DNA from 3 places in the Streptomyces durhamensis genome. Region 3 is predicted to be linked to each of the others. Evidence: riboswitches for the same ligand, from Rfam matches in the RefSeq annotation. Region 3 holds a riboswitch; each other region holds the start of a gene.

Region 1 (7,570 bases), on a different contig from region 3:
GGCCGAGACGCCGGAGGACGTCAAGCAGCACTGGCTGCGCACCAAGGCCGAGGAGAAGCGGCGCACCTCCGTCACCGAGGGCGTCCCGCTCGGCCAGCCCGGACTGGCCCTCGCCGCCAAGCTCGTCTCCCGCGCCCGCACGGCGGACCTGGACGTCCCCCTGCCCCAGGGGGAGGGGGTCGGCTACGAGCTGCTCGCCCTGGCGGCCCGTGCCGAAACGGACGGTGTGGACCCGGAGGCGGCCCTGCGGGCGGCGGCCCGGGCCTACCGCGACGCGATCCGGGCGGCGGAGGGCGTCGGCCCCGAGGAGATACGCGCGGGGCGCGGCGACCACCGGGACGCGGAGGCCCACCCGAGGCCGGATACGGTCGGGGAGTGACCGACCAGCACCACCCCCAGGCGGCCCCCGACCCCGCCCCGGACTCCGCTCCCGCCCTGTTCACCTGGGAGTTCGCCACCGACCCCTACCCGGCCTACGCCTGGCTGCGCGAGCACGCGCCGGTGCACCGGACGCGGCTGCCCAGCGGGGTGGAGGCCTGGCTGGTCACCCGGTACGCCGATGCCAGACAGGCCCTGGCCGACCAGCGGCTGAGCAAGAACCCGGCGCATCACGACGAGCCCGCGCACGCCAAGGGCAAGACCGGCATCCCCGGCGAGCGCAAGGCCGAGCTGATGACCCATCTGCTGAACATCGACCCGCCGGACCACACCCGGCTGCGCCGGCTGGTCAGCAAGGCGTTCACGCCCCGCCGGGTCGCCGAGTTCGCGCCCCGGGTGCAGGAGCTGACCGACCACCTCATCGACCGGTTCGCCGCGAAGGGCTCCGCCGACCTCATCCACGAGTTCGCGTTCCCGCTGCCCATCTACGCCATCTGCGACCTGCTCGGCGTCCCGCGCGAGGACCAGGACGACTTCCGGGACTGGGCGGGCATGATGATCCGGCACGGCGGCGGGCCGCGCGGCGGGGTCGCCCGGTCCGTCAAGAAGATGCGCGGCTACCTCGCCGAGCTGATCCACAAGAAGCGCGAGGCACTGCCCGCCGAGCCCGCGCCCGGCGAGGACCTCATCTCCGGCCTCATCCGCGCCTCCGACCACGGTGAGCACCTCACCGAGAACGAGGCCGCGGCGATGGCGTTCATCCTGCTGTTCGCCGGCTTCGAGACGACCGTCAACCTCATCGGCAACGGCACCTACGCGCTGCTGACCCACCCCGAGCAGCGGGCGCGGCTCCAGGACGCCCTGGCCGAGGGGGAGAGGGAGCTGCTGGAGACCGGGGTGGAGGAACTGCTGCGCTACGACGGCCCGGTGGAGCTGGCCACCTGGCGGTTCGCCACCGAGCCGCTCACCCTCGGCGGACAGGACATCGCGCCCGGGGACCCGGTGCTCGTGGTGCTCGCGGCGGCCGACCGGGACCCGGAGCGGTTCGCCGACCCGGACGTGCTGGACCTCGCCCGCCGCGACAACCAGCACCTCGGCTACGGCCACGGCATCCACTACTGCCTCGGCGCCCCGCTCGCCCGGCTGGAGGGTCAGGCCGCGCTCGCCACGCTCCTCACCAGGCTGCCCGACCTGCGGCTCGCGGCCGATCCGGCCGACCTGCGCTGGCGCGGCGGGCTCATCATGCGGGGCCTGCGCACACTGCCCGTGGAGTTCACCCCGGAGGCCGGCGAAGCCGTGGAACGGTGAACATGAAGGGCGTTCAACTTTGTGATCTTCACGTGATCTGCGCGGCATTAACTTGTGACAAGTGATCGTCTGCCGATACGTTCACCCATCAGTGTGGCGCCGGGCTTCAGCGCGCCGCGCCGGCCCTGCTGTCGCACGAAAGGCTTCCGCATGCTCTCCGGGAACGGTCGTCACCGTCGCCCCCGTCAGGCTCCGGCTCTCCTCGTCGCGGCCGGAGTGACCGGCTCCGCCATCGCCATCCCGCTGCTCGGCGCCGCGAGCGCCAACGCCGCCGACGGCACCACGTGGGACAAGGTCGCCGAGTGCGAGAGCGGCGGCTCCTGGAGCGCGGACACCGGGAACGGCTACTTCGGAGGCCTGCAGATCTCGCAGGACGACTGGGGCAGGTACGGCGGCACGCAGTACGCCGACAGCGCCGACCAGGCCAGCCGCTCGCAGCAGATCGCCGTCGCCGAGAAGATCCTGGCCGACCAGGGCACCAAGCCGTGGGCCATGTGCGCGCTGACCGCCGGGCTGACCTCCAACTCCGCTTCGGTGGACGTGGACACCGGCGTCGGCGGCTCCGCGGACGGCAGCGGATCGGGGGACGCGTCCGGCTCGGCCGACAGCTCCGACTCGTCCGGTCTGCCGGATTCGTCCGCCTCCGACTCCGGTTCGGACTCCGGCTCCGGCTCGCACGCGGGGTCCGACTCCGGTTCCGGCTCCTCGGGTTCGGACTCCTCGGATTCCGGTTCCCCGGCCCCGGACGCACCGGGTTCGGATGCCTCCGGTTCCCCCTCCGGCAAGGGCGCCACACCCACTCCGGGTCACGGCCGCCACGCCACCAAGACCCCGGACCAGACGGGGGGCTCCACCGGAAGCAGCACGCCCAAGTCCGACAAGGGTGACAAGTCCGGATCGTCTGGCTCGTCCGGTAAGGACGACTCGCAGGGAAGTGACAGCTCTCCCGCGCCGACCCCTGGCACCGACGAATCGGACAATTACCAGCAGTCCGCCGGTTCTTGGAGCCTGGTCGACACCGGCACGCTCAGCAGCGGTGGACGCCACCGCGGTGGGAGTGCGGACGAAAGCGTGACAAACGGTCAGAACGCCCCCTCTTCCGGCCGTCATGCCGGCCCCGCGGCGGGCACCTACACCGTGCGTGAAGGGGACACCCTCGCCTCCATCGCCGACTCTCTGCGCGTCGACGGCGGATGGCATGCGCTCTACGACGGGAACAAGACCGTCATCGGTACCGACCCGAATCACATCACCGCCGGTCAGACCCTGGAAGTCGGTGCCGAAACGGGCGGAAAGCAGCGGTAGTTGACGCCCTGTTTCGCCGCTGATGTCCGTTTCGGTGAAAGTGTGGGATGAGTCTCAGAAGCCCTGATCGTCTTTGAAATTCCCTCGATCACCTGTCTACGGTCAAGGCCGCTCGTCACCACGAGCCCCGGCACTCGCAACGCCGAATCCTGCCAGCGGTTGCCCGGGAACAGTCGTCGCGTCAAGCGCCGTAGGCAGGAGCGGGGGACCCAAGGTAAGTGCCGGGCCCGGCGGTTCACGCCGGTACCGGCTAGGGGTGGAGCCGCGCCTCGCGAGAGCGAGCGTGCGGCCGGGCAACTCAACCGGCCCGAACCCGACAGCTCACCTCGCAGGCGTCGGTGAGGGGATCGATCCATGCTGTTTACCGGCAAGGGCAAGCACCGTCGTCCGTCCAAGGCCACCCGCGCCCTCGCGCTCGCCGGCGTCACCGGCGCCGCCGTCGCCGCCCCGCTGATGGCGGCCGGCAACGCCTCCGCCGCCACCGCCTCCCAGTGGGACGCCGTCGCCCAGTGCGAGTCCGGTGGCAACTGGTCCATCAACACCGGCAACGGCTTCTACGGCGGCCTGCAGTTCTCCGCCTCCACCTGGGCCGCGTACGGCGGCACCGCCTACGCCGCGCAGGCCAACCAGGCCACCAAGGCGCAGCAGATAGCCGTCGCGGAGAAGGTCCTCGCCGCGCAGGGCAAGGGCGCCTGGCCGGTCTGCGGCACGGGCCTGTCGAGCACCCCGTACAACGGCTCCGCGCCCAGCACCCCCTCGAAGACCACCTCGTCGAAGACCACCGCGCCGAGCAGCACCACCCGCTCCACGGACCAGCAGGCCGCCTCCCGCTCCGCCGAGCGCACGGCCCCCTCCGCGAGCAAGACCGTCACCACCCCGACCGGCAAGAAGGTCAAGAAGGGCGACGGCGAGTACAAGGTGGTCACGGGCGACACCCTCAGCTCCATCGCCGACAAGCACCACGTCCAGGGCGGCTGGCAGAAGCTCTTCCAGCTGAACAAGGACATCGTCTCGGACGCCAACCTCATCTACCCGGGCCAGCAGCTGCACCTGAAGTAGGCGCGGCGGCCCTCGGGCCCCACCTCGGTCCCCGCGGGCCTCACCCCGTTCCCCCCGGGGCCGCCCCCGTCCCCACGGGCTCCCCGCCCCGGCGCGTGTTCCCCCGTACGCGCCGGGGCGGGGTCTTTTGTGTGTGCCCCGTGCACCCACCCTTTGTTCCGCTCATGAACAATGGGTACCGTCTGCGTGTCCCACCCCGTCCACGGGGCGGTCGGTCGGTGGCCGATCCCCTGGAGACGGTTAGGCTCTAGTCGCAAGGCGCAGCCGCAAGGCGGCAAGCCCCGCACTTCCAGCGTCACATCCAAGAAGGAGATGCTCGTGCCGTCCATCGACGTCGTCGTAGCCCGGGAAATCCTGGACTCCCGAGGCAACCCCACGGTCGAGGTCGAGGTCGGCCTCGACGACGGCAGCACGGGTCGTGCCGCCGTCCCGTCCGGCGCCTCGACCGGCGCCTTCGAGGCCATCGAGCTGCGCGACGGTGACCCCAACCGCTACCAGGGCAAGGGCGTCGAGAAGGCCGTCCTGGCCGTCATCGAGCAGATCGGCCCGGAGCTGGTCGGCTACGACGCCACCGAGCAGCGCCTGATCGACCAGGCCATGTTCGACCTGGACGCCACCGACAACAAGGGCTCCCTCGGCGCCAACGCCATCCTCGGTGTCTCCCTCGCCGTCGCCCACGCCGCCTCCGAGGCGTCCGACCTCCCCCTCTTCCGCTACCTGGGCGGCCCGAACGCGCACCTGCTGCCGGTGCCGATGATGAACATCCTCAACGGCGGCTCGCACGCGGACTCCAACGTGGACATCCAGGAGTTCATGATCGCCCCGATCGGCGCGGAGTCCTTCTCCGAGGCCCTGCGCTGGGGCACCGAGGTCTACCACACCCTGAAGAAGGTCCTGAAGAGCAAGGGCCTGTCCACCGGCCTCGGCGACGAGGGCGGCTTCGCCCCGAACCTCGGCTCCAACCGTGAGGCCCTCGACCTCATCCTGGAGGCCGTCAAGGAGGCCGGCTACGTCCCCGGCCAGCAGATCGCCCTCGCGCTCGACGTCGCCGCCTCCGAGTTCTACAAGGACGGCAAGTACCTCTTCGAGGGCAAGGAGCGCTCCGCCGCCGAGATGACGGAGTACTACGAGGAGCTCGTGGCGGCCTACCCGCTCGTCTCCATCGAGGACCCGCTGTTCGAGGACGACTGGGCCGGCTGGAAGGTCATCACCGACCGCCTCGGCGACAAGGTGCAGCTGGTCGGCGACGACCTGTTCGTCACCAACCCCGAGCGCCTCGCCCGCGGCATCGAGGAGGGCACCGCCAACGCCCTGCTGGTCAAGGTCAACCAGATCGGCTCGCTGACCGAGACCCTGGACGCCGTCGAGCTGGCCCAGCGCAACGGCTTCAAGTGCATGATGTCCCACCGCTCCGGCGAGACCGAGGACGTCACCATCGCCGACCTGGCCGTCGCCACCAACTGCGGCCAGATCAAGACCGGCGCCCCGGCCCGCTCCGAGCGCGTCGCCAAGTACAACCAGCTGCTGCGCATCGAGGAGATCCTCGACGACGCCGCGGTGTACGCCGGCCGCAGCGCCTTCCCGCGCTTCCGCGGCCACATCGAGGTCTCCAAGGGCTGACCTCCACCGGGCTAAGTCTTAGCCAGTCATACGTACGTCCCCGGACCCGGTCCCGTACCGTGTCCGGGGACGTACGCACGTGTGAACCGCGAGGCAAGGAGAGGCGGAGAGCCAGATGGCCGTCAAGGACCGGGACCGTTTCTCCACCGCGACCCGGCTGCGGCTGCTCGGTGAGCAGACGGCGGCCCGGGTCTACCGCTCCCAGAGCAAACGGCAGGCCCGCCGCTCCCGGCTCACCGGCCGCGCCGCGCTGCTCGCGCTGGTGCTGTGCTCGATGATCGTCGCGCTCGCCTACCCGATGCGGCAGTACGTCTCCCAGCGCGCCGAGATCGCCGACCTCCAGCGGCAGCAGGAGCAGGACCGCAAACGGGTCGAGCAGCTGCGCGACCTCAAGGCGCGCTGGCAGGACGACTCCTACGCCGAACAGCAGATCCGGCACCGGCTGCACTACGTGAAGCCCGGCGAGACCGGGTACGTGGTCGTCGACCCGGGCGCGGCCAAGCAGTCCCGTGCCGACCTGGGGGCCGCCCACCGGCCCTGGTACGCGAACGTCTGGGACGGGGTCGACAAGTCCGACGCCTCCGACCAGTGACCGGCCGGCCAGCGACCGGCCCCGACCAGGACCGGCCGGCCGCCCGAGGCGGACGCCGGTCAGCAACCCACAGAAAGCCATCCTGAAAGCAGTCATGGAAACGCCCCCGCCGCCCACTCCGCGCACCGAGCCCACCGACGCGGATGTCGAGGCCTTCAAGCAGCAGCTCGGCCGCCCGCCGCGGGGCCTGCGGGCCATCGCGCACCGCTGCCCGTGCGGCCATCCGGATGTCGTGGAGACCGCCCCGCGACTGCCCGACGGCACGCCCTTCCCGACGCTGTACTACCTCACGTGCCCGAAGGCGTCCTCGGCCATCGGCACGCTGGAGGCGAACGGCGTGATGAAGGAGATGACCGAGCGGCTGCAGACCGACCCCGAGCTGGCCGCCGCCTACCGGGCCGCGCACGAGGACTACATCCGGCGCCGGGACGAGATCGAGGAGCTGACGGGCTTCCCGAGCGCCGGCGGCATGCCGGACCGGGTCAAGTGCCTGCACGTCCTGGTCGCCCACTCGCTGGCCGCCGGCCCCGGCGTGAACCCGCTGGGCGACGAGGCGATCGCCATGCTGCCGCAGTGGTGGAGCAAGGGCGCCTGTGTGACGCTCCAGGACACCGAGGGGAACGAGAAGTGACCCGGGTCGCCGCCGTCGACTGCGGTACGAACTCCATCCGGCTGCTGGTCGCCGATGTGCATCCCGAAACCGGTGAACTCATCGAGCTGGACCGCCGGATGACGATCGTGCGGCTCGGCCAGGGCGTCGACCGCACCGGCCGGCTCGCCCCGGAGGCGCTGGAGCGCACGTTCGCGGCCTGCCGTGAGTACGCGGCCGTGATCAAGGAGCACGGCGCCGAACGCCTGCGCTTCGTGGCCACCTCCGCCTCCCGCGACGCCGAGAACCGGGACGACTTCGTACGCGGCGTGCTGGACATCCTCGGAGTCGAGCCGGAGGTCATCACCGGCGACCAGGAGGCCGAGTTCTCCTTCACCGGCGCCACCAGGGAGCTGACCGGGCGGGACGACCTCGCCCGGCCCTACCTCGTCGTGGACATCGGCGGCGGCTCCACCGAGTTCGTCGTGGGCGAGGAGCACGTGCGGGCGGCGCGGTCGGTGGACGTCGGCTGTGTGCGGATGACGGAACGTCACCTGGTGCACGGCGGCAAGGTCTCCGACCCGCCCACCGAGGAGCGGATCGCCGCCATGAGGGCCGACATCGAGGCCGCCCTGGACCTCGCGGAGCAGACGGTCCCGCTGCGCGACGCGCACACCCTGGTCGGCCTGGCCGGCTCGGTCACCACCGTCTCCGCGATC
Region 2 (7,570 bases), on a different contig from region 3:
GTGACCGCGTGGCGAGAGTGCGGTTGAGCGTGGCCGAGCGGCGGGAGGAGCTGCTGCGGGCCGCCATCGGGCAGATCGAGGCGCGGGGCGTGGCGGCGGTGAGGATCGCCGACGTGGCGGCGGCGCTCGGGGTGAGCAACGCGCTGGTGCTGTACCACTTCTCGACGAAGGAGAAGCTGGTCGCCGAGGCGTTCACCTACGCGGCCGAGGACGATCTCACGCATCTGCGCAAGCTGCTGGGACGGCGGACGTCGGCGCTGCGCCGGCTGCGGTCCGCGGTGCGCTGGTACGCGCCGACCGGGCAGGCCAAGGGCTGGCGGCTGTGGATCGAGGGCTGGGCCGTGGCCCTGCGCGAGCCCGCCCTGCGGGAGGTCACGCGGGACCTGGACAGGCAGTGGAAGGCGGCGATCACCGAGGTCATCGCCGAGGGCGTGGCGGCCGGTGAGTTCGTCTGCGCCGACCCGGCCGGTACCGCGCTGCGCCTGACCGCGCTGCTGGACGGGCTGGCGGTGCAGCTGACGTCGTACCCGGGAGCGGTGCCGCGGACACGCGCGCAGGAATGGGTCGACGACGCCCTGGCCCGGGAACTGGGCCTGGACCGGAAGGCGTTGACCGAGCGCTAGCGTCCGCCGTACGCCTCAGGCTGGTTGCACGGCACTGGGCGGGGGGAGCCGCCACGGCTGTCCAGGCCCGGTCGGGGCGGGTCGCTCATCGATCCTGCGGGGTGCCCCACTCGCACCCCAGCATCCTCGGCGCCCCGGCATCCCCGGCGCCCCGGCATCCCCGGCGAACAGCGTCCGGCCGGACACCCTCATGCCCCGCACCGCGGGGTGTCCGCGGTGCGGGGCATGAGGGCGGCCGTCAGGCCACCGAGGTGATGCGCAGCTTGATGTCGTCCGGGGACAGGGTGCCCTTCGCGGTGACATGGTCGCCGGAGGACTCGCCGCGCAGGCGGCGGCCGATCCACGGGACCAGGAACTCGCGGGCCCACTGGACGTCGTCGCGGCGGATCTCCAGCGTGCCCCGGGGCGGCTGCGGCGGCCACGGCTGCTCCGGGTCGGCCGGGATGTCGAGGCCGAGGGCCTGGCCGGCGCGCAGCGCCACGCGCGTGTGCCCCTCGGGCGAGAGGTGGAGCCGGTCGCTGTCCCACGCCCTGCGGTCCTGAACCGACTTCAGGGACCACAGGTCGAGCACCGGGCAGCCGTACCGGTCGGCGATGGCGCGGACGTGCCCGTTGTAGGTGGCGATCTTGCCGCGCAGATGCTTGAGCACGGGGACGCCACGGGTGTCGAAGCCGGTCGTGACCAGCACCGTCCCGGCGGCCTCGGCCAGTCGGGCGACGGCGCGCTCGAAGCGCTCGGCCACCTCGTCCGGGTCGGTGCCGGGGCGGATGATGTCGTTGCCGCCCGCACAGAAGGAGACCAGGTCCGGGGCGAGTTCGACGGCCTGCGGGAGCTGGTCCTGCACGATCTGGTCGAGCAGTTTCCCGCGCACCGCGAGATTGGTGTACTTGAAGTCGCCCTCGGGCCGCCGGTCGGCGAGCAGGACCGCGAACCGGTCGGCCCAGCCCACGAACGCCCCGTCGGGCCCGGGGTCGCCGACGCCCTCGGTGAAGCTGTCCCCCACCGCCACGTACGACCCGATCACTGATTTGTTGTCATTCTTCGAATCGTCTGCCACATCGGACCATGATTCACCTTGCGATGTGACTTACGCGACCGTAGGCAGGGATTGACGAACGGTGAGATAAGACACCCTTAAATGATTTGCCAATCCGGAATAAGGCGAACACACCGAAGGCCGGACCCGGGGATCGTGGGTCCGGCCTTCGGCGGCGTGTCAGGCAGGTGGTTCGGGCGGGGGCGTCAGACGACGGCGACGCCGTGCTCGCGGAGGTAGCCGACCGGGTCGATGTCGGAGCCGTAGTCCGGGGTGGTCCGGATCTCGAAGTGCAGGTGCGGGCCGGTGACGTTGCCGGTGGCGCCCGACAGGCCGACCTGCTGCCCCTCGGTCACGGTCTGCCCGGCCCAGACGGAGAGCCGGGAGAGGTGCCCGTACTGCGCGTAGTGGCCGTCGTGCAGCTTGATGACGACCTGGTTGCCGTACGCGCCGCCCCAGCCGGCGGAGACGACCGTGCCCGCGGCGACGGCCTTGACCGGGGTGCCGGTCGGGACCACGAAGTCGACGCCCGTGTGGTGGCCGCTGGACCACATGCCGCCGGCCACGTGGTAGCCGGTGCCGATGGTGGCGCCGGTGACCGGGAGGGTGAAACCGGTGGAGGCGGCCGTCCCGGCGGCGCCGGAGGTCCCGGTCCCCGGGGCCGCCTGGGACGCGGAGGAGTGCGAGGCACGCGCGTCGTGCGAAGAGTGCGCGAGCTTCAGGCCCGGGTGGATCAGCGACGGGTCGTCGCCGACGGCCTGCCGGTTGTCGGCGTAGAGGCGGTGCCAGCCGCCGGCCACATGGTGCTCGTAGGCGATCTCGAAGAGGCAGTCGCCGGGCTTCACCGTGTACGCGCCCGGGCGGGAGTCCGGCTGTGCGGCGGCCTTCTGCACCGGGGTCTGGGGGGACTGCGCGGCCGGTGCGGAGACGGACTGCGTGGTGCCGGCGGCATGCGCCCCGGTGGTGCCGATGAGCGGGAGGGCCAGGGCGGCGCCACCGGTTCCGGCGACGGCGATCGAGCGGGAAAAACGCGGGGTCTTGGGGCGTCGGTGCTTGCCCTTACCAGGCATGGCGCATTCCTCTCCGACGCCTGCGAGGTGAGCTGTCGGGTTCGGACTGGAGTCGCCCGGCCGTGCGCGCACGGCTTCACCCCGAGCCTGTCGCGGAGACCGGACAGGCAGTCGTACCTGGTGGGTCCCCCGCTCCTGCCGAACGCGGGTCAAGTGTGTGGGACTCCGGGCGGCGGCAGGATTCGGCGTTCCGTCCGGATCGGTGGCGAACGTAAGGGAGCAAGACGCGCGGAAACAAGCAGCCGGTTCCCGCCGTTCGCCTTTCCGGAGATCGCATGCGGGAATTCTCGGTCACCCTCCGTATATTCCCGCCTCCCGCGTTCTTTCAATTTCCCTTTTCATCGTGGAGATTACGTGAACATGACGCGCGACACAGGGTCACGAATATGACGCTCCTCACGCGGACCGGGCCAGGTGCCCTTATTCCGCGACGAGTTGGAATCAAGGCAGCAATTCAGACAGAGAGGTCAGATGCGGCGTAGACGGAGAACCGTTGCATCGAGGTCACCTGTGAGCGCGGTGCGCAGCCCGTGATGGAGAAGCACGGCACCTCGACACACTTCGCCCGTTTCGCGGCATTCGTACGACGCCGTCGGGTCGAGGCCGCGCAGACGCAGCGCCGGCACGGGCTCGCCGTGGCTCTGCGCCTGGAGCCAGGCGAGGACCACCGTCTCCCCGCCCAGGACGTACTGCACGGCGCTCAGACCGCCGGCCGGCGGCCGCAGCCGGTACAGCTCGCCCCGCTGGACGACCGGGCGGATCTCCTTGTAGAGACCGACCCACCGCCGGGCCTCGGCCAGCTCCTGATCGGTCCACCCGGTGAGGTCACCGCCGACCCCGAGGACGCCCGCCATGGCGCTGACGAAGCGGAACCGCAGGGAGCTGACCCGCCCGTTGAGCTGGGTGTTCGGGCTGTCGGTGACCCAGGCGGCCATGACTGTGGCGGGGTGGACCTGGCTGAAGCCGTGCTGGATGGCGAGGCGGTCCAGCGGGTCGGTGTTGTCGGAGGTCCACACCTGGTCGGTGCGACTCATGACCCCGAGGTCGATCCGCCCGCCCCCGCCCGAGCAGGATTCGAAGGCGACGCCGGGATGAGCCGCGCGCAGTCGGTCCAGCAGGGCGTACAGGGCCCGGACGTGGTCCACCCACAGGCGCTGGGGGTACGGCTCGCCGGGCCAGCCCGCGTCGGTGAAGCAGCGGTTGAAGTCCCACTTCACATAGTCGACCGGCACACCGGAGAGCAGGGTGTCCAGCCGCTCCCACAGGTAGTCCTGGACGTCCTCGCGGGCGAGGTTGAGGACCAGCTGGTTGCGCAGCTCTGTCCGCTTCCGTCCCGGTTGGTACTGCACCCAGTCGGGGTGCGCGCGGTACAGGTCGCTGTCCGGGTTGACCATCTCGGGCTCGACCCAGATGCCGAAACGCATGCCGAGGCCGTGCACCTGGTCGGCGAGGGGCTTCAGGCCGTGCGGGAAGCGGTCGGGGTTGGGGGTCCAGTCGCCGAGGCCCGCGCGGTCGCTGGTCCGGGCGCCGAACCAGCCGTCGTCCACGACGAACAGCTCCACGCCGATCTCGGCGGCCCGGCGGGCGAGCGCGAGCTGCTGCTCCTCGGAGATGTCGAAGTTCGTCGCCTCCCAGGAGTTGAAGAGGACCGGCCGGTCACGCCCGGCGTCCGGGATGACGTGCTCGCGCTGGTAGGCGTGCCAGGCGCGGCTCGCGCCGCCGAAGCCGCCGTCGCTCCACAGGCCCGCGAAGACCGGGGTGGTGTACGACTCCCCCGGCTCCAGGAGCAGCAGCCCCGAGTCGTCGTAGCCGGCGCCGCCGGTGATCTGCACGCGCGCGTCCGGGAGTTGGGCGACGGCGATGCGCCAGGAGCCGGACCAGCCGAGCGCGCAGCCGTAGACCTCGCCGTGCTCCTCGGTGGCGTCGGTGTCCAGTGCCACCCAGGGCAGGTGCTGGTGGCCGGTGTGGCCGCGGCGGCTGCCGACGACCTTCTCGCCGTAGGTGAGCGGGGCGGTGGTGAGGCGGGACTCGGCGGCCCAGCGGCCGTGCAGCTGGGACACCCGCCAGCCCTCGCGGTCGGGCAGGGTCCAGGTGGCGGCGTCGGCCCGCAGCAGCTCCACGCGCGCGTGCCCGCCGTTCTCCACGGTCACCCAGCGCTCCACGACGTCGCCGCGCATCCGGTAGTGCAGGATGACGGCGAGGCCGTCGTCGTCGAAGCGCAGCCGCAGCTCGTCGCCCTGCGTGTCGTACGCCCGGAAGGTCCACTCCGTGCCGCGGCGCCGGGCGGTGCGCACGGACAGGGCCGGGCGGACGAAGCGGGGGCCGCCCTCGACGGGGTACTCCTCGCGGCCGTCGAGCGGGGACTCGAAGGGCCGGTAGCCGGGCAACGGGTCCTCGGCCAGGGCTAGTGCGTCCGCGAGGGCGATGCGGGGCCCCCAGTGCAGGTGGAGCAGCTCGTCCGCGTCGGTCAGATGCAGGGCGTAGCCGCTGGTGGGCCCCGAGAGGAGCCAGGTACGACCGTCTTCGGCGATGTCCACCACGTAAGACCTCACAGGTGCCAACAGATCCGCTCAAGTGCCAACATCATCGGCCGGGTGGGCGCCCGTGACAATGCCTGTGGACAACTCCTTGCCCGAGGAAACCGATGTCGTATGGTCGACGGAGCGCCCGCCGACGAGCCGCGACGGCGGGGTCCGACCGCGAGGAGCCCCCCGTGACGCAGCAGGTCCCGTCGACCGAGCCGGAGCTGGCCGGAGTGCGCAATTTCCGTGACGTGGGCGGGCTGCCGACCGTGGACGGGCGCAGGGTCCGGCACGGGGTGCTGTTCCGCAGCGGACACCTCGCGCACGCGACGGAGGACGACGCGTCCTTCCTCACCTCCCTGGGCCTGCACACGATCTTCGACTTCCGCAACGCGGCCGACCAGAAGCTGGAGGGCCCGGACGTCGAGCTGCCCGGCGTGCGGAACGTGAACCTGCCGCTGAGCGACCCGGCGGACGGCGCCGAGTTCTGGAAGATGGTCCGTGACGGCGACCTCGACCAGCTGCGAGGGATCCTGTCCGACGGCAAGGGCGCGGCCCGGATGGTCGCCTCGTACCGGACGATCGTCAAGGAGCGCACCGCCGAGCACTCCCGGGTGCTGGGCGCGCTCGCCGAGGACAGTGTGCCCGCCCTGATGCACTGTGCGGCGGGCAAGGACCGCGCGGGCATCTCGATCGCCGTGACGCTGCTGGCGCTGGGCGTGGAGCGCGAGGCGATCATCGCCGACTACCTGGAGTCCAACGCCAAGCACCGGCGCTACAAGGTCCGCCGCAGCGGCAGCGCGGAGACGGCGTACACCCCGGAGGTCATGGAGCTGCTGAGCCCGCTCTTCGACGCCCGCGCCGAGTACCTGCAGGCGGCCTTCGAGACCATCGAGCAGACCTGGGGCGGGGTGGACCCCTACCTGGAGCAGGGCCTCGGCCTCACCCCTGCGGCCCGCGACCGGCTGCGCGAGCGCCTGCTGGACTGAGCGGACGACGCCGGCACCGGCTGCCGCTCCGCCCCGGCCGGGGCCGCCCCGTCAGCTCTTCGCGCCCACCGCGAAGAGCAGGAAGAGGAACGCGGCCAGGACGTGGCCCAGGGCGATGTAGATGATCAGTCGGATCCAGAGGGAACGGGGGAACTTCTCCTCGAAGTTGCTCATGGCAGCTCTCCGGTCAGCGGCCCCAGGCACAGCGTGGCCGTGGGGCTCTGCAGCAGGGTGTGGACGAACAGCAGCTCGACGCCGTCGTGGTCCTCGGCGGCGAGGCGGTGCGGGGTGAGCGAGTCGAAGTGCGCGCTGTCACCGGGCGCGAGCAGGTGCGTGGTGTCTCCGAGGCGCAGCCGCAGCCGGCCCCCGAGGACGTAGACCCACTCCTCGCCCGGGTGGACGCGCACGATGTCGCCCTGCGAGCCGTACGGCACGCGCACGCGCAGGGCCTGCATGCCGCGGCCCGGCGCCCCGGCCTGGAAGTACGTCCAGCCGCCCGCCCGGGTCGGCTCCATGTCACCGGCCCGCACGATCGCGTCCCGGTCGGCGACCGTCTCGCCCAGGAGTTCGGAGACGGTCGTACCGTAGATACGGGCGAGGGCCAGCAGCATCGGCAGCGACGGCTGCCGCTGTCCGGTCTCCAGCCGGGACAGATGGGCCGGTGAGAGTCCGGCGGCGCGGGCCGCGGCCTCCAGGGTGAGGCCGGAACGACGGCGCAGTCCGCGCAGTTGCGGGGCGACCGACGGCAGTTCGTCGCCCGGGCCCGCCGCCGGCCCGGCTTCTGAGGCGTTCATGCCTTCATTGAGCCCGATTTTTGCCTGTGCGGCAATTTCCTTGCCTCTCAGGCAAAAGGCCTCCGGGCGCTCCTGCCGCGGCCTTCCCCTGTTACGCTCCCCCTAGCAGTTGAACACGTTCAAAACTGGGGGATCAGATGTCCGTACGCACTCCGTCCCGGGACGCCGACGCGCCCGCCGCCGCCCTCGGCCCCCTGGCTCTGGCGCTGGGGCTCGTGGCCGGGGCGAGCACGTGGCCCACGCTCACCTTCATGCTGCTGCCCTGGTCGCTCCTCGCCGGCGGTCTCGCCGTCACCTTCGGCGCCATGGGCGCCCACTACGCCGGCCGGGGCATCGGCCGGCTGTGGACCTCGGTCGCCGGTATCGTCCTCGGAGCGATCGGGCTCGCCGATCTCCTCCTCCTCGTCGTGATCCTCTAGGGCCGGGGCCGGCACGGTCAGCGGCCCGCCACCGCCTGCTTGATCAGGGTCTTGCCGAAGTCCCACATCAGGCCGCCGCCACTGTGGGCGTCGTCCATCACGGCGGTGAAGGCGGCC
Region 3 (7,570 bases):
GAGAACGGCACGGGCCGCCCGGGGCATCGGGCGGCCCAGCACGCCGGCCGTGCCCGCCGTCGGCTCGATCAGACCCATCAGCATGCGGATGGTGGTGGTCTTGCCCGAGCCGTTCGGACCGAGGAAGCCGAAGACGCTGCCCGCCGGGACGGTCAGGTCGAGGCCGTCGACGGCGAGCTGTCCGCCGCGGTAGCGCTTGGTGAGTCCGCGGGTGACGATGACGCTCGTCTCCGCCTGGTCCGGGGCACACCGCTCCGCGTTCCCGGTGTCCCCCGCCTCCCGCCCCGCGGCGGACGGTTCGTCCATCGGCTCCCCCTCGACTCGTCCTGCCCCCTGAAGGCCCCGAAGGATCAACGCACGGTCATGGCTGGTAGTGCCCGAGCGGGGTTACTTTCCCGTGTCCGCCGCCTTCACCAGGGCGTCCTTGGTCACCGCGCCGGCGTAGGCCTTGCCGTTGTCCGCGATCAGGACGTTGACCAGGCGAGTGGAGAAGACCGTGCCCTTGCCGAACTTGCCGGAGACCTTCTCGCCGAGCGAGCCGAGGAAGCCACCCATGTCACCGCCCTTGGATCCGGACGGCAGGCCGCCCTTGGCGCCGGTGTCGAAGACCGCGACGGACGTCCAGCCCTTGCCGAGGACGTCGGCGCCGTTGAGGCCCTTGCCGAACTCGCCCGGCTTCGGCGCGTGTTGCCGTGCCGCGGGGCCCTGCTTCTTCTCCTCCGTCACCTTCGCGCCCTTGGGCGGGGTGAAGGTGAAGGCAGAGGCGGCCGGCGGTGCGAAGGAGACCTGGGTGAAGCCCACGTTCAGGACCGCCGCGCCGCCGCTCCTCGGGGTCAGCGTGAACTTCAGCGGCATGCCCGTCTTCGCGTCGACGGCGATGCTGATCGCGCCGACCGTGGTGCCGGACTGCCTGGGCTTGATGAGCAGCTTGTAGGCGTCACGGCCGGCGACCTGCTCGGTGCCGTCGACGGTGACGGACGTGGTGTCGTCCACCGACTTCAGCGCCTCGTCGGCGAAGTCCTTGGGCGTGGCCGGGGGCTCGGCCCTGTGGTCCTTGCCGGCGTCGGCCGAGGTGCTGTGGTAGACCTCGTTGCTCTTGCTGTCGTAGCCCCACACGTCCTTGCCGTTGTGGATGAGGCTGTACTCGGAGCCGCTTTCCAGCAGCGACAGCTTCTGCTTCTCGGGGCCGTCGGTCGCGACGCGCAGGGTGTGCGCGCCGGAGACCAGCGAGGTGAGCTGGGACTGCGGGTCGGCGGAGGAGCCGTCGCCGGAGCCCTTGGCCGCCCCCGATGCCAGGTTGCCCCCCAGGCCGCCGAGGTCGGGCAGTCCGAGGTCGGTGCTGATCCGCACGGTGCCGGACAGCTGCTGCACGTCCGACTTGGCGATCTTCTCGATGAGCTGCTGTGCGGTGATCCTGGGCAGGTCGGGGTCCCCGGAGGCGGCGAGCGCCGGGACCAGCCCGATCGTGGCCGCCGCCACCCCCACCACCGCGACCGGGACCGCGTAGCGGGCGGCCTTGCGGCGTCCGGCGTGCGGGGTTTCCTCTCGCGCGCCGTCCACTGCGTCGTCGGTTTCGTACGGTGCCATGTGTGCCTTACCTCCGTCGTCGGCGGCGGCTGTCCTCACGTTGGTCCACCAGAGCCGCCATTCTCACCCGAATCGGTGAGGAGTGGTGATGTCCGTGGTGTCCATCTCACCAAATCGGCCATGAGGAAGCGTCAGACCTCGGAGCCAAGTCCGTGTACGCCTGCGGTATGACACGCAGGGGCAGCGACTCCCCCGACCCGTAGGGGTCTCACCGGAACGGAGGGGTCCGTATGGGGGCACGCGCATCGCGACAAGCCGCGCACAGGGGCCGTGCATCGCGGCGGGCCGTCCATGGGAGCACACGCGGCGGGCCGCTCATGGCCGCACGCGCATCGCGGCAGGCCGTGCCGGGCCATTCCACCGGGCCGTAGGGGGTCGTGCGGGGCCACGGAGTCGTGCGGGGCCGTGTGCAGGGCCGCGCCGGACCGTACGGCCGGTTGCTGCCGCGAGGCTCGACCGGCCGAGGCCCCGCCGGGGGTCAGCCGGCCCGGTGCACCACCGCGTCGCACAGCTCCATCAGCGCCGCCTTGGCGTCGCACTCCCGCAGCGGGGCCAGCGCGGCGCGGGCCTCCTCCGCGTACCGGACGGTGTCCCGGCGGGCCTGCTCCAGCGCGGGGTGGGCGCGCAGCGCGGCGAGTGCCTCGGCGTGCCGGGCGTCGTCGCTGAGGTCGGAGTCCAGCAGCCGGCACAGCGCGATGTCCTCGGGCAGCCCCAGCCGGGCCGCCCGCTCGCGCAGCCGCAGCACGGGCAGCGTCGGAATGCCCTCGCGCAGGTCGGTTCCCGGGGTCTTGCCGGACTCGTGCGAGTCGGAGGCGATGTCCAGGACGTCGTCGGCGAGCTGGAAGGCGACGCCGAGCCGCTCGCCGTACTGGGTGAGCACGTCGACGACCGTCTCGTCGGCGCCGGACATCATCGCGCCGAACCGGCACGAGACCGCCACCAGCGAGCCCGTCTTGCCGCCGAGGACGTCCAGGTAGTGCTCGACCGGGTCGCGGCCGTCCGAGGGACCGGCGGTCTCCAGGATCTGGCCCGTGACCAGCCGCTCGAACGCGAGGGCCTGCACCCGGACGGCCTCGGGGCCGAGGTCGGCGAGGATCTGGGAGGCCCGGGCGAAGAGGAAGTCGCCGGTGAGGACCGCGACCGAGTTGCCCCAGCGCGTGTTGGCGCTCTCCACGCCGCGCCGTACGGCCGCCTCGTCCATCACGTCGTCGTGGTACAGCGTGGCCAGGTGCGTCAGCTCGACGACCACGGCCGACGGCACGATGCCCGGCGCGTAGGGGTCACCGAACTGGGCCGCGAGCATCACGAGCAGCGGCCGGAACCGCTTCCCGCCGGCTCGCACGAGGTGCTGCGCGGCCTCCGTGATGAACGGGACCTCACTCTTGGTGGCCTCGAGCAAGCCTTCCTCGACAGCCGCCAATCCGGCCTGGACATCGGCTTCCAGAGCCTGGTCCCGCACGCTCAGCCCGAACGGCCCGACGACGGTCACGAGGGGTCTCCTGTCTGCTGGTGTCTGCTGGCGATTACACGGTTTGTCGATAGGTCGCTGCCATCACTCAAGTCAGCGTATCCGGTCCTCTTTCGATCACCGATAGCGCCCACCGGTCCAGCCCGGGCGGTATCGGATCATGACCGGTATGTTTTTGATCAAGGACTAAGAACGGACATTTATCGACTTAACAGGAATACATCCAATTTGTCTCGAACCGGGGAGCGAGCGGAGTAACGCCTGGCCGCCCCCTCCGGCACCCCTTTCGCCACCTCCCTGCGCGCTCCCCGCGCGCGGCCGCTCCACCACGAGAACGACCGGCACCGTTTCACGGGTTCCATCGCCGAGCCGATCCACCCGAATCCCCCATGTCCGATTTAAAACAGTTTGCCATTTCGTGAGTTGGGTCACGGTCGCCGGATGGCATCCCGCCCCCATCGCATCCCGCTCCTCCCCTTGCCCCGCTGGCGAGTTGAGGGTTGGCAACCGCAAAGGATCAAGTGCCTCATAGGGCATAGATCAAGGTCAAATAGGACGTTGTGTGAATCCGGTACTTGTTCCCGACATGTGCTCTCGCATACGTTCCGGGCCGTCGGGCGGACGCCTAATCCTGCCGCCGCCCACGTAACCCATCGACGAACTCATTCGTACGGCAGGAGCGGGGGAACCAGGTAAGTCGCCGGACCGGACGACACACGTCGCACCGGAACGGCTAGGGGTAAAGCCGTGCCTTCCCGGGCACGGCCGGGCACCTCCCCGCCCGCACCCGACAGCTCACCTCGCAGGCGACGGAGAGGAACTTCCCCATGCCTGCTGCCGCTCAGCACCGCCGCACCCGTCTCGTCCGCGCCCTCGCCGCCGTCGGCACCGGTGCCGCCGTCCTCGCCCTGCCGCTCATCGGGGCGACCAGCGCCTCCGCCGCGAGCCCGGCCGCCACCACGGCCTCCACCACCCCCGCCGGCTACCCGAACACCCTCGACGGCTGGATCCGCGAGTCCCTCGCGATCATGGGCCAGAAGGGCATCCCGGGCACCTACAACGGCATCTACCGCAACATCATCCGGGAGTCCTCGGGCAACCCGAACGCCATCAACCTCTGGGACTCCAACGCCGCCAAGGGCATCCCGTCCAAGGGCCTGCTCCAGGTCATCGACCCGACGTTCAACGCGTACCACGTGGCCGGAACCTCCTTCAACATCTACGACCCGGTCGCGAACATCACCGCCGCCTGCAACTACGCGGCCGCGCGCTACGGGTCGATCGACAACGTCTTCAGCGCGTACTGACAGCCCCGCGGACCGGCAGGACACCGGCCGCCCGGCACGTTCCCGCACCTGACGGACGGGGGCGTGCCGGGCGGCCGCCGTGTCTCCACGAGGCCCGTGCCGGACGACCGCGTACTGATGTGCCGGTCAGTCGGTCGGAAACAGTCTTTCGAGGACGGCGGCGATCCCGTCGTCCTCGTTCGACAGGGTGATCTCGTCCGCCACCGACTTGAGTTCGGGGTGTGCGTTGGCCATGGCGACCCCGTGCCCGGCCCACTCGAACATCGGGATGTCGTTGGGCATGTCGCCGAACGCCAGGGCCTTCGGTGCGGCGATCCCGAGTCGTTCGGCGGCCAGTGCCAGACCGGTCGCCTTGGTCACCCCGGACGGCTGCAGCTCCACGGTCCCCGGCCCCGACATGGTGACCGTCGCCAGCGAACCCACCACCGCGCGCGCGACGGCCGCCAACTCGTCGTCGGACAGCTCGGCATGGCGCAGCAGCACCTTGCTGATGGGCTCGCACCACAGGTCGTCGCGCCGGCCGACCCGCACGGCGGGCAGGGTCGGGTGCGGCATCAGATAGCCCGGCTCGATGAGCGTGAGCCCGTCGACGCCGTCCTGGTCGACGGCCGCGTAGACCTGTCCCACCTCGGCCTCGATCTTGCCGAGCGCGGTCTCGGCCAGCTCCCGGTCCAGCCGGACCGACCACAGCAGACGGCCGGACCCGGCGTCGTAGACCTGCGCGCCCTGCCCGCACACCGCGAGCCCCGTGCAGCCGAGGTGCTCGAGCAGCGGCCGTACCCGCGGGGCCGGGCGGCCCGTCACCACCAAGTGCCGCGCACCGGCCCGCGCCGCCCGCGCGAGCGCGGCGAGCGACCGGTCGGAGACGGTGTCGTCGCCGCGCAACAGCGTTCCGTCCAGGTCGGTGGCGATCAGTGCGTACGCGGGGGAAGCTGCCATGATCAGAGAATACGGATACCGCGCCCCGCCGACTCATCTTGTCGTCCTGCGCACTTACGTACTGGTCGGCCCCAACTGGTGGCACCCGGCTCCCTGATGGCGGTGTCGATGCGAGGAGACGCGCCGGTGAGGCGCGGACCAGCGCGGACGGCTGCGTCTCGTCGTAGTGGCCGGCCAGCCCTCCGGTCCCTCGGCCGCAGTGCACCCGGCGTCACCGCGGAGGGGCGCCTCGCCCCGGGCGGCGACGGCGGGTGATCGCTCCTCGCTCGTGCCCGCCTCGGGTGGATCCGCCCGCATGGGCGTGCACGCACACGCCGCGTCCGTCACTCCGGCCGGCCGGCAGCCCGGTGATCCCCCCCTGCGGCGCGGTGGGCTCCCCTGGCCTGCACCGCGCCGACAGAAGCCGCCCGGGGGACGCGGCGGCCCGGGCCGGATCGGTCCGTGAGCCTCAGCCGTGGGCCGCCGCCAGGTGTTTCGCCAGGCGCGGGGAGGCGAACCCCGTACCGCACACGAAGCGCATCACCGGGCCGTACGACGACGCCGCCGGCAGGCCGGTGAAGTACAGGCCGGGGACGGAGGAGACGCAGCCGGGGCCGAGCCGGGGCGTGCCGCGGCTCACCGCGAGCCCGGTGCGCAGTTCGTGGCCGAGGAAGTCCATCGCCGCGATGTCGACGCGGTAGCCGGTGGCGGCGATGACGTGGTCGGCGGTGAGCCGCTCGGTGTGCCCGCCATGGGTGCGGACGGTGAGGACGGGGCTGCCGTCCGGCGCCTCGGCGGCCACGACCCGTTCGACGTCCTCCACCTGTACGGCGCTCTGGAAGCGCTCGCGCAGCCACCACGCGCCGAGCGGTCCGAGGATCCGGCGGACCAGGAAGTGGCGGGTGGCCTCGGGCAGGTAGCGGTAGGGGTGCGGGTAGTAGCTCAGCGCCCACAGCGACCAGGCCCGGCCGAACGGGGACTCGGGGCGCAGCTTCGGCTGGTCCCAGGGCGGCGCGCCGAAGGCGACCCGGCCGCGGCCGCGCGCGACGACACGCACGCGTGCCCCCGCCTCGGCGGCGAGCGCCGCCGTCTCCAGCGCGGACTGTCCCGCGCCGATCACGATCAGCTCCTTGCCCTCGAAGCGGCCCAGGTCGTGGTGCTGGGAGCTGTGCGAGAGCGGGCCCGTGGGCGCCGGTCCGTCGGCCGCCGCTCCCGCCAGCTCGGCCGGGAGGTGCGCCAGGCCCGACAGGCCGGTGGCGACGACGACGGCCCGCGCGGTGAACATCTCGCCCGAGTCCAGCTTCAGTTCGAAGCCGCCGCTCTTGTCGCGGTCCACGGAGACGACCCGCACCCGCTCCAGGCCGGGGACCAGCTTCTGCTGGAACCACTCGCCGTAGGCGATGAAGGTCTCCACCGGGATGATGTCCTCGTCGGTCACCAGGCGGCGGATCCCGGCCGCGTCGCAGTAGTCGGCAAGGGTGTGGCCGGACTGCGGGCAGTCGAGGTTCGAGGCGACGGGCGTCGACTTCAGGAGCATGCCCTCGGGCATGTGGTCGCGCCAGCTGACCATGGGGTCGCCGAAGACGCGGACGGGGATGCCGCGGGCCCTCAGATGGGCGGCGGTGGACAGGCCGAACGGCCCGGCCCCGATGACTGCAACCGGTCGAGTCACGAAGTCCCTCCCCAGGACACGGTGCGCCACGCGTGGTGGCCTTGCCTACTTCGTGGAGGTGCCGCTGCCGCGGCGGTTGGTCCGCCACAGCTGATAGAGGTGCTTCGCGCCCGGGCGCACGAAGCGGGCGAGCATCGTGAGGAACGGCAGCGGGTCGTCACCCGCGAGCCAGGCCAGCTCCGTCCCGCTCGCCTTCGCCGGCGCGTGCGGCGTCGTGTAGCCGCTGCGGCGGTAGGCGAGGAGGGCGGGCAGGTCGATGTTCTCCACGATGTAGCGGTGGCCGGCCCGCTGTTCCCCCTCCGGAACGGGGCGGCCGGTCAGGTTCAGGTGCATGGCGCGTACGACGTCCACACCCGACTCGTTCTCGAAGAGCCGGAACTGGGCGCCCATGCGCGGGTTGAAGTCGAGGAGCTTGTACTGTCCGTCGCGCCGGTCGAAGCGCAGGTCGAGGTCGATGATGCCGCTGTAGCCGATCTGCTTGATGAAACGCGCGGCGAGGTCGGTGAGTTCCGGGTTGTCGACGACGTACGCGTTGGCCGTCATGCCGGCGTGCGGCGGCCACGAGCGGACCTTGACACCGGTGAACAGGGCGAGGGGGCTGGAGTCCTGGTCGAAGCA

What was found. A riboswitch is a leader RNA that binds a small molecule or an ion and turns the genes downstream of it on or off. The one in region 3 is predicted to bind cyclic di-AMP.
Region 1: linked by a shared signal. The riboswitch ahead of IO33_RS0135895 (transglycosylase family protein) and the one ahead of IO33_RS0120185 (transglycosylase SLT domain-containing protein) in region 3 are both predicted to bind cyclic di-AMP.
Region 2: linked by a shared signal. The riboswitch ahead of IO33_RS0122455 (M23 family metallopeptidase) and the one ahead of IO33_RS0120185 (transglycosylase SLT domain-containing protein) in region 3 are both predicted to bind cyclic di-AMP.

What each region holds. Positions count from the first base shown of each region.
Region 1 covers NZ_JNXR01000034.1:5,601-13,170, forward strand. The annotation lists gene IO33_RS0135880 (nucleoside triphosphate pyrophosphohydrolase) at 1-379, shown strand, start outside; gene IO33_RS0135885 (cytochrome P450 family protein) at 376-1,686, shown strand; gene IO33_RS0135890 (LysM peptidoglycan-binding domain-containing protein) at 1,837-2,991, shown strand; cyclic di-AMP (ydaO/yuaA leader) riboswitch at 3,168-3,341, shown strand; gene IO33_RS0135895 (transglycosylase family protein) at 3,346-4,050, shown strand; gene eno (phosphopyruvate hydratase) at 4,363-5,670, shown strand; gene IO33_RS0135905 (FtsB family cell division protein) at 5,786-6,262, shown strand; gene IO33_RS0135910 (DUF501 domain-containing protein) at 6,357-6,893, shown strand; gene IO33_RS0135915 (Ppx/GppA phosphatase family protein) at 6,890-7,570, shown strand, end outside.
Region 2 covers NZ_JNXR01000015.1:131,831-139,400, forward strand. The annotation lists gene IO33_RS0122445 (TetR/AcrR family transcriptional regulator) at 9-623, shown strand; gene IO33_RS0122450 (SGNH/GDSL hydrolase family protein) at 862-1,647, opposite strand; gene IO33_RS0122455 (M23 family metallopeptidase) at 1,866-2,729, opposite strand; cyclic di-AMP (ydaO/yuaA leader) riboswitch at 2,732-2,895, opposite strand; gene IO33_RS0122460 (alpha-galactosidase) at 3,197-5,269, opposite strand; gene IO33_RS0122465 (tyrosine-protein phosphatase) at 5,443-6,240, shown strand; gene IO33_RS53565 (DUF6126 family protein) at 6,292-6,414, opposite strand; gene IO33_RS0122475 (helix-turn-helix domain-containing protein) at 6,411-7,034, opposite strand; gene IO33_RS44420 (hypothetical protein) at 7,172-7,453, shown strand; gene IO33_RS0122485 (aspartate aminotransferase family protein) at 7,471-7,570, opposite strand, start outside.
Region 3 covers NZ_JNXR01000013.1:133,422-140,991, reverse strand. The annotation lists gene IO33_RS0120200 (ABC transporter ATP-binding protein) at 1-306, opposite strand, end outside; gene IO33_RS0120195 (LolA family protein) at 388-1,587, opposite strand; gene IO33_RS0120190 (polyprenyl synthetase family protein) at 2,066-3,076, opposite strand; cyclic di-AMP (ydaO/yuaA leader) riboswitch at 3,700-3,879, shown strand; gene IO33_RS0120185 (transglycosylase SLT domain-containing protein) at 3,883-4,362, shown strand; gene IO33_RS0120180 (HAD family hydrolase) at 4,489-5,301, opposite strand; gene IO33_RS0120175 (FAD-dependent oxidoreductase) at 5,750-6,952, opposite strand; gene IO33_RS0120170 (carboxylate--amine ligase) at 6,998-7,570, opposite strand, start outside.